DNA from 2 places in the Marinicauda sp. Alg238-R41 genome. Region 2 is predicted to be linked to the other one. Evidence: predicted binding sites of a transcription regulator. Region 2 holds the regulator's gene; the other holds the start of a gene.

Region 1 (7,517 bases), on a different contig from region 2:
GGCGTGAACGGATGGAGCCGCTCCTCGAAGGCGATACCCAGCTCCTTCATCAATATCCAGGCGCGCAGCGACCAGGAGGAGTAGTTCTTGTTGGCGATATTCAGGACATACATGCGCCTGTCTCCTCCCGGTTTTGCGCGCCGCGTCAGGCGGCGCGCCGCGCCTCTTCGCACGATAGCCAGCGCCAGATCTGGGGCCAGAACACGTCGGCCATGGCCGGGTGGAAGAGGCCGTGATGGCCGATCTGGCCGCGACCGAGATCGGACCGGCTTACGATCTTCATCTCGGTCGGCGCCGTCTCGTACTGCTCGAGCAGCCAGCGCGAGGTGGCCGGGTTGGCGATCGGGTCGTCATCGGGCACCCAGGCGCGGATCGGATGATCGAAACTGGCATATCGGCTGAGCAGGCCTTCCTCGGCGAGCCTGTCGCGGAAATAATCCGGACGTACGCCCCAGTCGCGCCAATCCTTCCAGACCCCCGGCGGCAGGGCTTCGCCCTTCCACAAAAGACCCTTGGGGATGTAGCCGTGCGTCGCCAGGAAGGCCGGGCCGAAGATACGCCAGAAACTCCAGGCGAACGTCTTCATCATCCCGCTATGCTTGGCCCAATAGCCTGAGGACGAAGAAAGCAGCGCCACGCGCCGCAGCGGCAGGTCCTCGGGCAGCAGCGCCACGAAATGGCCGCCGACCGAGTGGCCGATCACGTCGAGCGGCTTGCCGGGAAAGCGCTCGGTCACCGCCCTGGCGGCCGCGGGCTGGTCGAACCGGCCCCAGTCCAGCATCGTGGCTGGGTCCTGCGCCACCGGGCCGGACAGCGAGGCGCCCTGACCGCGATAGTCGTAGGTCAGAACCGCCCAGTTGCATCGCGCCGCCGACCGGGCGAAGGCGTCATAGAATTCCTTGCGGAAGCCGGTGGCCGCATTGACGGTCATCACCGCACGCACCGTGTCCGGCACATAAAGGCGTCCGGCCAGAGCCCGGCCATCGGCCGCGGCAAAGTCGAGATCGGTCACTTCGATTGGCGGTTCGGCGAAATCGCGCATCGACGCCTCCACTCCTTCGCCCCCCTTTTCGCTTCGGCCCTGCCCTCGCAGCGGTCAGCGTGCATTGCCGCGTACCGCCTGCCAAGGATATGAAGGCTATAACCAGCAAACTCAAGGAGTGACCGCCATGTCGACGATTGACGCCCGCCTGCGCGAACTGGGCATTGCCCTGCCCGAAGCCGCCGCGCCGGTAGCCAATTACGTGGCGTTCGCCCGGACCGGCACCACCGTCCATGTGTCAGGCCAGATCGCGTTCGGGCCGGACGGGCTGATGACTGGACGGGTCGGCGACGAGGTCGACCTGGCAACGGCGCAAAAGGCCGCGCGCCTGTGCGCCATCAACCTGATCGCCCAGTTCAAGGCGGCGTGCGAAGGCGATCTCGACCGGGTGGTCCGCGTCGTCAAGCTGGGCGGGTTCGTCAATGCGGATCCTAGCTTCACCGACGTGCCCAAGGTGATCAACGGGGCCAGCGACCTGATGGTGGACGTCTTCGGGGAAGCTGGCCGTCACGCCCGCAGCGCGGTCGGATGTTCGGTCCTGCCGCTCAATGCCGCCGTCGAGGTCGACGCCGTCATCGAAGTGCATTGAGAGTCGAAACCGCCGGAAAAGCGACTCCTACTACTACCACGACTCTCATCCTGCCGGAGGATGCGCGGGGGACCTATACGGATTGAGAAAGAGCCGGCGCGCAGTGTGGGGGCGTCAGGGGCGGGCGGGGATAAGCCCGGGGAGCGCGGTGCCGATCGCCGTGTTCGACGGAAACAGGCGTGCGTCCCCATTTTTCCAGTGTCCCCGTTTTCTCCTCCCCTCATGCTGAGGCGGCCGCGAAGCGGCCTCGAAGCATTGGAAGGCGAGCGGAAAAAGCCTCCCGCCTCTTTCCCGGCGGAAGCCGGGGTCCAGAGATCGTAAGGTTCCGCCCGTCCTTCTTGGGCCCTGACTTTCGTCAGGAAAGAGACGGAGCCGACAGCGAGAGCGCCGTCAGGCGCGCCGGACCAGGCGGAGCAGGAGCAGGATCACGACGGCGCCGGCGGTCGCGCCGATGATCGAGCCGACGATACCTGAACCGATGGCGATGCCGAGCTGTCCGAAGAGCCAGCCGCCGACAAAGGCGCCGACAATCCCGACGACGATGTTTCCGACCAGGCCAAAGCCATAGCCCTTCACGATAATTCCAGCCAGCCAGCCGGCAATGGCGCCGATAAGCAGCCAGATAAGCAGCGCTTCAATGGTCATGATGATCTCCCCGATGCCGCATCGAGCAGGACTGCACCGGCGGCGAAGAAAGGACTATGTGAACATTGAGGTTTAAGCGGGGCATCCGGTCAGGAAGCCGGGCGCGACGGGTTTGTCTGGCGAAGACAGTCTCCCTGCGGTCCCGGATCTGCGCTTTGCTGCGCCCGGAATTTCAGAGCGTGTGATTGTCTGAAAGACCCTACCCGGCGCGGCGGTGGCCGGCGCTGGCGTAGTCGGTTTCGGCGATGACGTCCTCGCGCACCGGGCGCGGGGCGCCGAAGAGGTGGCCCTGGGCGTAACCGACATCGAGGTCGAGGACTTCGACGACCGTGCTTTCGGTCTCGATCTTCTCGGCCACGAGATCGACGCCGTAGCGCGCGAACAGGCCGGCAATGTCTTCGGACGCGATGGCGCCGGGTTCGCGCCCGGCAATCGGCTCAGCGCCATGGGCAGCATCGACCAGCCGGCGCCCTTCCACCTTGGCAAAGCGCACGCCGGCGCGCTGCAACTCGGCCAGGTCCATGGAGAGGTTGGAGACCTGATCGATGGAGAAGCGGAAGCCGTAATCGGCCAGGCGCGCCATGTTGCGCGCCGCGGTCGCCGAGCGGCCCTCGAAGGCGGCCTGGGTCATCTCGAAGATCAGCGAGCCGGCCAGATCCGAATTGCGGCGCAGAAAATCGAGGAAGGCGGGGAAGAATTCCTCGTCCGCGATGGAGCGCAGCGAGACATTGCAGAAAATCCCGATCCGGCGGTCGGACTTGGTCAGGCGCCGGATGATCTGCACGCAGCGGAACAGCATCAGATTGTCGAGATCGGTGATGAGGTTGGCATCCTCGGCCGCCTGCAGGAAGGCGGCAGGTGCAAGCACGCCGCCCTTTTCGTCGCGCAGGCGGGAGAAGCCCTCGTAGAAATATGTCCGCCGCTGGGGCAGGCTGACGACCGGCTGCAGATAGAGATCGATGCGGTTGGCATCGAGCGCCGCGCGTACGATGTCGGGATCGGCCGCATCGGTGAGATTGGCCGCGGTGGACTGCCCGGCCCGTTCCAGGCGGCTCATCAGGTCGGCGATCAGGCGCTCGTCCTGGGGATTTTGAGCGCGCGCGGCGCTGGCGGGAATCGAATAGCCCTCAACGCCCTCGACCGCATCGGACAGCTCGTAGGCTTCCTCCGCGTCATCGCCGTCCTCATGGCGAGACGCAGCCGCCCCTGCGCGCTGCGGACCGGTTCCCGTCTCGACGGTTTCGAGACGGGTCTGAACCTGTTCGAGCTCTTCAAGCAGGGACATGTTCGCGGCGCGCAGCTCGTGCAGGTCGCGCGCCAGCGTGCGGCGTTCTTCCGCCCGTGCCGCAGCGGCGTGAACCTGGCCGGCGATCAGGAAGACCACCGCGCCCATGATCCAGGCAAGACCCGAGGACAGCAGTCCGAAGCGCTCGAACGCCAGCGATGCGACGACTGCAATCATCGCATAGGTCAGAACTACCAGAACATCGCTGACGCGGGGCATGGGTCTTACCGTCACTCTCGTTCAAGTCTGGGTCCGCACTCGCGACCAGGTCTTCGGTCCTGGCCGGCGAGTCACTTACCCGGTTCGATCCTAAACTGAGTTAACCGGACTTGACAGGTCGTTAACGAAACGGCCCGCCGGCGAGCGCCGGCGGGCCGTCAAGACTTCGGTTCGAACGCCCGAACCCGTCTATCAGCTCTGCGTGTGCGGCGCGATCTTGATTTCCACGCGGCGGTTGGCTGCCCGGCCCGCATCGGTGTCGTTCGTCGCGACCGGCGAGGATTCGCCCATGCCCGCCACATAGAGACGGTCACGCATGACGCCGCGCTGGATCAGCGCCTGGGCCACGGAGGACGCCCGGCGTTCGGACAGAAGCTGGTTGTAGTCGGCCGCGCCGACCGAGTCGGTATGCCCGATCACGTCGACATAGGTCGCCGGATAGGTTTGCAGCACATTGGCCACATCGTTCAGGATCGGACCGAAGCGCGGCTCGAGTGCAGCGGAATCGGTCGCAAACGTGAGATTGCCCGGCATTACCAGGACCAGCTCGTCGCCGACGCGGCGCACGGTGACGCCGGAATCGCGCAGACGCTGGCGGAACTCGTTTTCCTGGCGGTCCATGTAATTGCCCGTGGCACCGCCTGCGAGCGCGCCGACGCCCGCGCCGATCAGCGCGTTGCGGCGATCGTCGCCGCCCGCCAGCGTGCCCAGCAGGGCCCCGGCGGCCGCACCGGCGAGAACGCCCGTGCCGGTGCGATTCTGACTAACATTGCCGTACTGGTCGGTGGTGGTGCAGGCGGCGGCAAAGCCGAGCGCCATACCGGCGGCGAGAATGGAACGAAATTTCATGGGATAGTCCCTCCTGAAGGCCAATAACTCAGCCGGATAACCCCCGGCCTTCGCCAAGGGTTCCGTGAAATACGGTTCTAACAAGCGCGCACCATAATGAACTGTGGCTGAATGCCCACGCATTCCGGCCGTCTGTCAAAAAAAGTTATCGCAAGCCGGGACGGGACTGCAGGGCGCATGCCCCTTGCCGTTCGCGCGGCCATCGCCATATCCCGAGCACCCTTTTCCCTTTCGCCACCTCTGGAGCGCGCCATGAAAGCCGTCGGTTACACCAATCCCGGTTCGCTGGAGCGCGCCGATGCGCTGATCGATTTCGAGACCGGACGCCCTGCCCCCGGGGCCAGGGATCTTCTGGTCCGGATCAAGGCGGTTTCGGTCAACCCGGTGGACACCAAGGTGCGCGCCAACCGCCCGGTGGAGGGCGACAGCCCGGTCATCCTGGGCTGGGACGCAGCCGGCGAAGTGGTGGAAACCGGACCAGAGGTCACGGATTTCAGACAGGGTGACCGGGTCTGGTATGCCGGCTCCATCGACCGGCCGGGGACCAATTGCGAATATCATCTGGTGGACGAGCGCATCGTCTCGCGCGCGCCGGTCAGCCTGAGTGATGCGGAGGCCGCCGCCATGCCGCTGACCTCCCTCACCGCCTACGAGATGTTGTTCGACCGGCTGCGGGTCGAGGACGAGGTACCGGGCGCGGCCAGGGCCGTGCTGGTCATCGGCGGTGCGGGCGGCGTGGGGTCGATCACGATCCAGCTGTTGCGCGCGCTCACCGGCCTGACCGTGATCGCCACCGCCTCCCGCCCCGAAACCAAGGCCTGGGCCGAAGAGCTGGGCGCCCACCACGTCATCGATCACAGCGCGAACCTGGCCGAGCAGGTGGAGGCGCTGGGCATCGGCGCTCCCGGCTTCGTCTTCTCCATCACCCACACTCACGAATATATCGACCAGATCGCCGAGCTGATCGCGCCGCAGGGCCGCTTCGGACTGATCGACGATCCCGAGACGCTGGACATCAAGGGCTTCAAGACCAAGGCGGTTTCGGTCCACTGGGAGCTGATGTTCACCCGCCCCCTCTTCCAGACCGCGGACATGGCGCGCCAGGGCGAGATCCTCGCCGAGATCGCCGGCCTGATCGAAACGGGCAAGATTCGCTCCACCGTGACCGACACGCTGGGTCCGGTCTCCGCAGCGAATGTGCGCCGCGCCCACGAGATACTCGAAAGCGGCAAAGCGCGGGGCAAGCTGGTTCTGGAAGGCTTCTGATCGCCTGTTTTCGCAAGCAATTGCGCCAGGGTGCGGAAAAATCGATCCCGGTGACGTTCCTGCCTCTTGACGCGTATGCCGCGCCCTCTTACCTCCGCCTCTGTTAGCAGTCGGCCCTGGCGAGTGCCAGTGCGCTGACGGCTAGATCTGACAACCCTGAAAAGAGCCCTTTTCGGCTCGTGGAATGGAGTAGAGAAGCGATGGCATTTCGTCCTCTGCACGACCGTGTGCTGGTCAAGCGCATCGAAGAAGAAGCCAAAACCAAGGGCGGGATCATCATTCCCGACACGGCGAAGGAAAAGCCGCAGGAAGCTGAAGTCGTGGCCGTCGGCTCCGGCGCCATCAAGGAAGATGGCAGCGTGCGCACCCTCGACGTGAAAAAGGGCGACCGCGTCCTGTTCGGCAAATGGTCCGGCACCGAAGTCACGGTCGACGGCGACGAGCTGTTGATCATGAAAGAGTCCGACATTCTGGGCATCATCGAAAACTAGTCGGTTTCTCCAGGCGATGGCCGCGCGATACCCGCGCACATCCCTTCAGGACGAACCGATCCTTCACTCATCTAGACACAGAGGTTTGCACTCATGGCTGCCAAAGAAGTCAAATTCGGCGCTTCCGCCCGCGACAAGATGCTCAAGGGCGTTGATACGCTTGCCGACGCGGTAAAAGTCACGCTCGGCCCGAAAGGCCGCAACGTCGTCATCGAAAAATCCTTCGGATCTCCGCGCACCACCAAGGACGGTGTCTCCGTCGCCAAGGAAATCGAACTGGAAGACAAGTTCGAGAACATGGGCGCGCAGATGGTCCGCGAAGTCGCATCGCGCACCAATGACGAAGCCGGCGACGGCACCACGACCGCCACGGTTCTGGCCCAGTCCATCATCCGCGAAGGCATGAAATCGGTCGCGGCCGGCATGAACCCGATGGACCTCAAGCGCGGTATCGACACCGCCGTGAAGAAGGTCGTCGAGCAGATCAAATCGATCTCGACCCCGATCAAGGGCAGCTCCGAAATCGCCCAGGTCGGCACGATCTCGGCCAATGGCGAAAAAGAGATCGGCGACATGATCGCCCACGCCATGGACAAGGTCGGCAATGAAGGCGTCATCACGGTCGAGGAAGCCAAATCCCTCGAAACCGAGCTCGAAGTCGTCGAAGGCATGCAGTTCGACCGCGGCTACCTGTCGCCGTACTTCGTGACCGACACCGAGAAAATGCGCGCCGAGCTCGAAGATCCGTACATCCTGCTGTTCGAGAAGAAACTCTCCTCGCTCCAGCCGATGCTGCCGGTTCTGGAATCGGTGGTTCAGTCCAACCGTCCCCTGCTGATCATCGCTGAAGACGTCGAAGGCGAAGCGCTGGCCACCCTCGTGGTCAACAAGCTGCGCGGCGGCCTGAAGATCGCAGCGGTCAAGGCGCCGGGCTTCGGCGATCGCCGCAAGGCGATGCTGGAAGACATCGCGGTCCTGACCGGCGGTCAGGTCGTGTCCGAAGATCTCGGCATCAAGCTGGAAAACGTCACGCTGGACATGCTTGGCACTGCCAAGAAAGTGTCCATCACCAAGGACGACACCACGATCGTCGACGGTGCGGGCGAGAAAACGGCCATCGAAGGCCGCGTC
Region 2 (7,517 bases):
ACGATGTCGTCGATCTCGCTGGCCGAGACGCCGGCATCCTTGAGTGCGGCCTTGCAGGGCTCGATCGTGCGTTTGATCAGGTCTTCGACGAGCGTTTCCAGCTTGGCACGGCTCAGCTTGATGGCGAGGTGCTTGGGACCGGACGCATCGGCGGTGATGAAGGGCAGGTTCACCTCGTAGGAGGAGGCAGAGGACAATTCCTTCTTGGCCTTCTCCGCCTCTTCCTTGAGACGCTGGAGGGCCAGCTTGTCCTTGCGCAGGTCGATGCCCTGCTCTTTTTTGAACTCGTCCGCGAGATAATCGACGATGCGCAGGTCGAAGTCCTCGCCGCCGAGGAAGGTGTCGCCATTGGTGGCCTTCACCTCGAACACGCCGTCGCCGATCTCCAGGATGGAGACGTCGAACGTGCCGCCACCCAGGTCGTAGACCGCGATCGTCTTGTTGACGTCCTTGTCCAGACCGTAGGCAAGGGCAGCCGCGGTCGGTTCGTTGATGATGCGCAGGACTTCAAGGCCGGCAATCTTGCCGGCATCCTTGGTGGCCTGTCGCTGGGCGTCGTTGAAATAGGCCGGCACGGTGATGACGGCTTTCTCGACCTTCTCGCCGAGATAGGCCTCGGCGGTTTCCTTCATCTTCTGCAGAGTGAAGGCGGAAATTTCCGAAGGCGCATATTTCTTGTCGCGGCCCTGGACCCAGGCATCGCCGTTGGCGCCCTCCACGATGGCGTAAGGCACCATGTCCTTGTCTTTTTTCACCGTGGGGTCGCCCATCGCGCGGCCGATCAGGCGCTTGATGGCGAAGAAGGTGTAGTCCGGGTTGGTCACGGCCTGGCGTTTGGCCGGCTGGCCGATCAGGCGCTCGCCGTCCTCGGTGAAAGCGACGACGGAAGGAGTGGTGCGCATGCCTTCGGCGTTCTCGATCACCTTGGCCTGGCCGCCTTCCATCACGGCCACGCACGAGTTCGTGGTGCCGAGGTCGATGCCGATTACCTTGCTCATGAGTTCTTTTTCTCCCTTTAGCGGCGGGGTGGAGACGTTGGCCTAGCCCGAAGCGCTGAAGCCTGCGCCGACGACCACCCCCCTTGGTTTTGCTGCTCGTCAATTTTCAAAAAACCGGATCACAGCCTGGGGAGGCCGAAATCCGCATGGTGTCACGCAACCGTGAACGCGGTGCGCTTTGAACAGCGATTTAGGAAGGCCGCGTAATACGTGCAAGGGCGCAGTGGAGAATCATCCCTGATGAAAGCGCGGGTATTGCACGGCGATGGGGCCAATCGGACCGGTCAAACGAAGCCTGCCCCAATCATGCCATGGATGATGTGAAGGATCGGAGCCTGCCGTCCGGGCGTTCGTTGCCGCGGATTGCGGTCAAAGGAGAGCTTTCATGCTGAAATATCTGGTAATTGCGGCCAGCGGCCTGGCCCTGACGGCCTGCGCGAACAATTCGGCTGTGCAAGGGGCCGGTCTCGGTGCCGCAGCCGGCGCCGCGGCTGGCGCTGTCATCGGCAATAATGTCGGATCGGGCGACGCGACGACCGGCGCGCTCATCGGCGGCGCGATCGGCGCGGCGGGCGGCGCCTATGCCGGCTGCCAGCGCGATGGCGGTTGCGGCTTCAATCAGAACAACCCCAACCAGTCCCAGCTGGTCTACGATCAGGCGACCGGGCGTTACTACTATACCGATCTCAGGACGGGCGACACCTACTGGGAAAACGGCACCCCGCGCACGCGCTATCGCCCGCGCTGACCCTTCCGATCGAGGGAGCCGCGCATGAATCGGCCCGGTCACAGGCTTCGGCCTTGATCGGGCCTCTTCATGCGGACATCTAGTTTGCCATGCAACGCGATGACGGATTCACGCTTCACAAGACCTATCTCGACCGGGCCGCTCAGACCGGCCTGGTCGATGCGGTGCTGAGCCGGGTCGGCCGTTCCCCCCTCTACACGCCCTCCATGCCACGCAGCGGCAAGCCGATGAGCGTGCGGATGACCAATTTCGGCCCGCTGGGCTGGGTCACCGACAAGGCGCAGGGCTATCGCTACCAGACCACCCATCCGGTCACGCACGAGCCCTGGCCGGACATGCCGCAGGTCCTGATCGATATCTGGCAGGCGGTAGCCGGCTGGGAAGCGCTGCCACAGGCGTGCCTGGTCAACTGGTATGGGGAGGGGGCCCGGCTCGGACAGCATGTCGATGCCGACGAGGCGGCGCGCGATGCGCCGGTTGTGTCCATCTCGCTCGGCGATAGTGCGAAATTCCGCCTCGGCGGCCCTGCGCTGAAGGATGCCAGCACGTCCATGCGCCTGGATAGCGGGGATGTGGTGGTTCTGGCCGGGGCCTCGCGCCGCTTCCGGCACGGGGTGGACCGGATTCTCCCGGGCACGTCGAGCCTTCTTCCCGAGGACTGGCGGCCGGGGCGGCTCAACCTGACCCTGCGCCGGGTGAACTAGGTCTGCCCGGATTCAAAAATCGCGGCCGGGCGGAACGCCCTCTTGCTTCCTGCGTTCTTCTGAAACCAGACACAAGGAAGGGAGATGTTCCCATGCGAATTCTGACCATGACTGCCGTCGCCGTGACGACCCTTGTCACCGCCGCCGCCTGCCAGACGAGCCAAGGCACGCAGCGCGGTGCGATGCAGGGTGCCCTCGGCGGTGCCGCCGTCGGGGCTGCCGCCGGGGCCATCAGCGGCGATGTCGGTGTTGCCGAAGGTGCCGCGATCGGCGCGGCCACCGGCGCAGCGGCGGGCGCCTATGTCGGCTGCTCGCGCGACAATGCCTGCCCGTGGAGCCGCAGCAACGACCAGCACTCGGAGCTGGTCTACGATCAGCGGTATGACCGGTATTACTACGAGAACTACCGGACCGGCTGCACCTATTGGCGTGACGGCACGGTGCGCTACTGCGACCGGTAACCCCGGCGCGACCCGTAGCGATCGATCCTGAACTGGAGCGCGGGAGGGGATCGGCCCTCTCGCGCTTCATACACCTTCCCCGATCCCATCAAACTGGAACCTGATCCATGGCAGATCCCAATACCGGCGGCGACTCGACCGGCGGCGACATTCTCCGCATCATTGTGGCCGTGCTGCTGCCCCCGCTCGGCGTCCTTCTCCAGGTCGGCCTGACGATGCATTTCTTCATCAATATCGTGCTGACGCTGCTGGGCTATATTCCCGGTATCATCCACGCGGTCTGGATCATCGCCCGGCGCTGACGCCGCGGCCGATCCGACGACACAGAAAAACGCCGCTTCGAGAGTTCGAAGCGGCGTTTTCGTGTCTGAAACTGGGAAAGGCTGTCTAGGCGCTGACGTCCACACCGCCATCGGGCGCTTCCGGTTTGTCGCCATCGGCTTGCGAGGAGGCTCCGCCCTCGGCAGGGCCGGCGCTGACGACGACCATGGCAGCGCGCAGCGTGCGTTCGCCGATGATGTAGCCGGGCTGCATGACGTGCGCGATCTTGCCCTTGGGCTGATCGGCCGGGATCTGCGCCGCGGCCTGGTGCCGGTTTGGATCGAGGGAGTCGCCGGGTTCGGGATCGATCCGCTTCACCCCGTGCCGCTCCAGCGTGGACAGAAGCCGGCGTTCGGTCATTTCGACGCCCTCGATCAGGGTCTTGACCGAGTCCGGCGCATCGGCCCGGGCATCGTCGGGCATGGCGGCGACGGCGCGCGACAGGTTGTCGGCGACGTCGAGCATGTCGCGGGCAAAGCCGGTGATCGCGTAATCGCGGGTATCCTTCACATCACGTTGGGCACGCTTGCGGGTGTTCTCCGCATCGGCTGCAGCGCGCAGAAGGCGGTTGCGCAGATCGTCCAGCTCGGCTTCGAGCTGTTCGACGCTCTTGCCCGCGGGGCTCTCGGTCTCTGTCTCGTCAACGGTCGCGGCGGCCTCCGCCTCAAGCGCGTCGTCAGACAGATCCTCGGCCTCGGGTTCGGGTTTTTTGGACTCTTCGCTCATAGGTTTGCTCTTCTACATCAGCATGACTTGGATAAAAGGGTCGGGCTCAGCGGCCCTTGTCGAGAATCCGGCCCACCACGCGCGCTGTATAATCCACGAGCGGGATGACACGGGCATAGTTTAGCCGCGTCGGACCGATAACGCCCAGCGCGCCTAGGATCTTCTGATCCCGGTCGCGATAGGGGGCAACGATGACGCTGGAGCCGGACAGCGAGAACAGGGAGTTCTCCGATCCGATGAAGAGGCGCACGCCCTGGCCGTTGCGCGCCTCGTCCAGCAAGGCAAGCAGGTCTTCCTTGCGTTCGATGTCTTCGAAGAGAATGCGCACGCGCTCGAGATCCTCGGCCGCGTCGAGATTCTCCAGAAGCCGCGCCTGACCGCGCACGATGAGCGTGCGGTCGGCCGCTCCGCCCCAGTCTGCGATGCCGCTTTCGACCAGGCTGGCGGCCGCGCTGTCGAGCTGGGCGCGCTTCTCGGCAATCTCGGAATTGATCTCGCTCAGCGCCTCGGACAGCGTACGTCCGCGCAGGCGCGCCGAGAGATAATTGCCCGCTTCGATCAAGGCGGCGGGGGGCAGGCCGGCAGGCGCGGTCATCAGCCGGTTCTCGACCGAGCCGTCCTCGTGAACCAGGACAGCGAGAACCTCGGTCGGAGACAGGGAAACAAACTCGACGTGACGCAGCGCCGCGTCCGATTTCGGCGAGGCGACAAGACCGGCCCCGCCTGCGAGGCCTGACAGCAGCGCCGAAGCCTCCGAGAGCACGTCGCCGGGGCGCCGGCCCGCGCCGCCTACCCGGTCGTCTATTTCGCGGCGCTCGTCTTCACCGAGTTCGCCCACCTGCAACAACCCGTCCACGAACAGGCGCAGCCCGGCATGGGTGGGCATGCGCCCCGCCGAGGCATGCGGAGCGGTCAGCAGACCGGCTGCGGCCAGGTCGGCCATGGTGTTGCGGATCGAGGCCGGAGACAGGGTGAACTGGCCCGTGCGCGAGAGCGTGCGGGAGCCGACCGGCTCGCCGGTATCGAGATACGTCTCGACGATCTCGCGGAAGATCTCGCGCGAGCGTTTGTCCAGTTCACTCAAGGAAGACGCAACGGGTGTGTCGATGCTCATGTCCGGACAGTTAGGAAGGGCAGCGGCCGGATGCAATTTTCCTGACGGCCGGCGCGCTTATCAAGCGGGAAAACTTCAGCTAGGAGTGGGCGTCAGACCCGAGAACCCTGCATATCAAAGAAAGCTGTCCCATGCGCCCTGAAAACCGAGCCGCCGACGCGCTGCGTCCTGTCCGCTTCGAGCTGGGCGCCAGCCCCTATGCCGAGGGGTCCTGCCTGTCCATCTTCGGCAATACGCGTGTCCTGTGCACAGCGAGCGTCGACGAGAGCACGCCGCCCTGGCTGCGCGGCAAGGGCCGCGGCTGGGTCACCGCCGAGTACGCCATGCTGCCCCGGGCCACCCACCAGCGTACCCGGCGCGAGGTGACCGCCGGCAAGCCCTCGGGCCGCACCCAGGAAATCCAGCGCCTGATCGGGCGTTCGCTGCGCGCCGTCACCGATCTGTCCGCGCTGGGCGAGCGTCAGATCCTGATCGATTGCGACGTCCTGCAGGCCGATGGCGGAACGCGCACAGCGGCGATCACGGGCGCCTGGCTGGCCCTGAAGCAGGCCACGGCATGGCTCGTGGAAGAAGATGTGCTCAAGGCCGACCCGGTCTTCGGCCAGCTTGCCGCGGTCTCGGCCGGCATCGTCGACGGGCAGGCGCGCCTCGATCTTGAATACGAGGAAGACCGCGTGGCCGAAGCGGACGCCAATTTCGTCCTGACCAACGATGGCGGTGTGGTGGAAATCCAGGCGACGGCCGAGGACCGGCCGATCACCAGCGAGCAGTTTGCCGATGTCTTCTCTCTGGCCCGCAAGGGAATCGGCGAGTTGTGCCTGTTGCAGAGCCAGGCGCTGGGCTGAGAGCCTTTTAGCTGAACCAGAAGGCGATCTGGGCCAGGATCGCACCCAGCGTGGAGAGCGCGCCGAGCAGCGGAATCCCGATCCAGATATCCGGGACCTCGTCGGGCTGGGAACGGCGTTTCAAGCCGATCAGGGCGCAATTGACGAGGAAGAAGACCGCGAGAATGATCAGGCTCGTGGCTTCGGCCAGATGCTGAAGGTCTACGAAGGCAGCCAGCAGGGCGACGATGGCGGTCAGGGTGGCCGTCGCGATCAGCGGGGTCCGGCTGACCGGGTTCACACGGCCGAAGAAGCCGGGCGCCCCGCGCGCGTCGCGTCCGATATCCATCAGCAATCTGGAGGCGCCGATGATCTGGGTCAGCGCGCCGTTGACGATAACGAACAGGCTCGCGAGGCCGACCGGCCAGGCTGGCCAGCCCTCCCGTTCGACGGCGGCCACAAGAGGGGCGCGGGCCGAGGCGATCTCCTCGACCGGCCCGGCTCCGACAACGGCGATGGACACCAGCAAGTAGAACAGGAAGACGATTGCCAGGGCAATCACGATGGCGCGCGGGAGCGTGCGTTCAACCTGTTTCACTTCCTCGGCTGTAAGGGCCATGTCCCCAAAGCCGATGAAGGAATAGATGGCCAGGAAGGCGCCGGAAAACAGACCGGTGAGCATGGCCGGGTTCGCGCCTGAGAGTTCACCGCCCAGGCGGGAGGGTATGGCCGTCAGTCCTTCGCGCGTGGCCCATATGACCGCGAGCAGCGTGACGATCCCGATCCCGGTCGTGACGGTCATGAACCAGGTGCTCGAACGCATCCCGGCCGCCCCGATGGCACCGATGCCGGTCGCGACCAGAAGAGCGACGAGCCAGCCCGGGACATCCACGAAAATGCTGAGATATCCGACAAAGCCACTGGTGATCGTGGCGGCCGATACCGTGTTGGCCGTCATCAGGAGCCAGCCGGTCATCGAGCCCAGACGCCGGTGGCGGAACGCGCGCTCGACATAGTCGGTCGGTCCGCCTGCCGTCGGGACACGCGCCGATATCTCGGCATAGGACAGGGCAGTAAGAAAGGCGACAGCGCCCGCGGCGAGGTAAGCCAGCGGGGCTAGTGTGCCGCTTTCACCGATAACCTCGCCGATGACGACGAAAATGCCGGCGCCAAGAATGGTGCCGACCCCGTACAGAACAAGACGGGGCAAGGTGATCGATCGCGAGAGCGACTCTGTCTCAGGTGCCGATTCGGCCATACCGGGGCAATGCGAGTGGCGGCGAAAAGTTCACCACACACGCCTGGTCGTGCCCGCGCTAACTTCGCTCTGCGTCCTCGTCCGGATCATCCACGAAGCTGAGAAGATCGCCGGGCTGGCAGTCGAGCTCCCGGCACAGCGCTTCAAGCGTGGAGAAGCGCACGGCCTTCGCCTTGCCGGTCTTGAGGATCGACAGGTTGGCCATGGTAATTCCGACCCGGTCGCACAGCTCTGTCAGCGACATCCGGCGCTCGAGAAGCATGCGGTCGAGGGAGACTTGAATGGGCATGTGCGCGCCTCCCCTAGATCGTCAGCTTCTGTTCTTCGCGAAGGCGGGTGCCTTCGCGGAAGACTTCGGACAGG

What was found. Region 2 encodes HrcA, which represses chaperone genes, less so after heat shock. Its sites were predicted from a motif close to GTTAGCANTCNNNNNNNNNGANTGCTAAC; they were not measured.
Region 1: groES (co-chaperone GroES) is a predicted target of HrcA. The motif match lies at 5,998-6,026, and genes of this name have one in related genera.

What each region holds. Positions count from the first base shown of each region.
Region 1 covers NZ_CAMZOJ010000002.1:459,084-466,600, reverse strand. The annotation lists gene PGP17_RS10785 (glutathione S-transferase family protein) at 1-113, opposite strand, end outside; gene PGP17_RS10780 (alpha/beta hydrolase family protein) at 146-1,042, opposite strand; gene PGP17_RS10775 (RidA family protein) at 1,170-1,631, shown strand; gene PGP17_RS10770 (GlsB/YeaQ/YmgE family stress response membrane protein) at 2,022-2,276, opposite strand; gene PGP17_RS10765 (EAL domain-containing protein) at 2,476-3,780, opposite strand; gene PGP17_RS10760 (OmpA family protein) at 3,973-4,629, opposite strand; gene PGP17_RS10755 (zinc-binding alcohol dehydrogenase family protein) at 4,882-5,895, shown strand; gene groES (co-chaperone GroES) at 6,096-6,386, shown strand; gene groL (chaperonin GroEL) at 6,480-7,517, shown strand, end outside.
Region 2 covers NZ_CAMZOJ010000001.1:577,070-584,586, forward strand. The annotation lists gene dnaK (molecular chaperone DnaK) at 1-998, opposite strand, end outside; gene PGP17_RS02710 (glycine zipper domain-containing protein) at 1,384-1,746, shown strand; gene PGP17_RS02715 (alpha-ketoglutarate-dependent dioxygenase AlkB) at 1,836-2,450, shown strand; gene PGP17_RS02720 (YMGG-like glycine zipper-containing protein) at 2,543-2,911, shown strand; gene PGP17_RS02725 (YqaE/Pmp3 family membrane protein) at 3,019-3,213, shown strand; gene grpE (nucleotide exchange factor GrpE) at 3,299-3,958, opposite strand; gene hrcA (heat-inducible transcriptional repressor HrcA) at 4,005-5,072, opposite strand; gene rph (ribonuclease PH) at 5,204-5,917, shown strand; gene PGP17_RS02745 (APC family permease) at 5,925-7,106, opposite strand; gene PGP17_RS02750 (helix-turn-helix domain-containing protein) at 7,213-7,443, opposite strand; gene PGP17_RS02755 (DUF2975 domain-containing protein) at 7,457-7,517, opposite strand, start outside.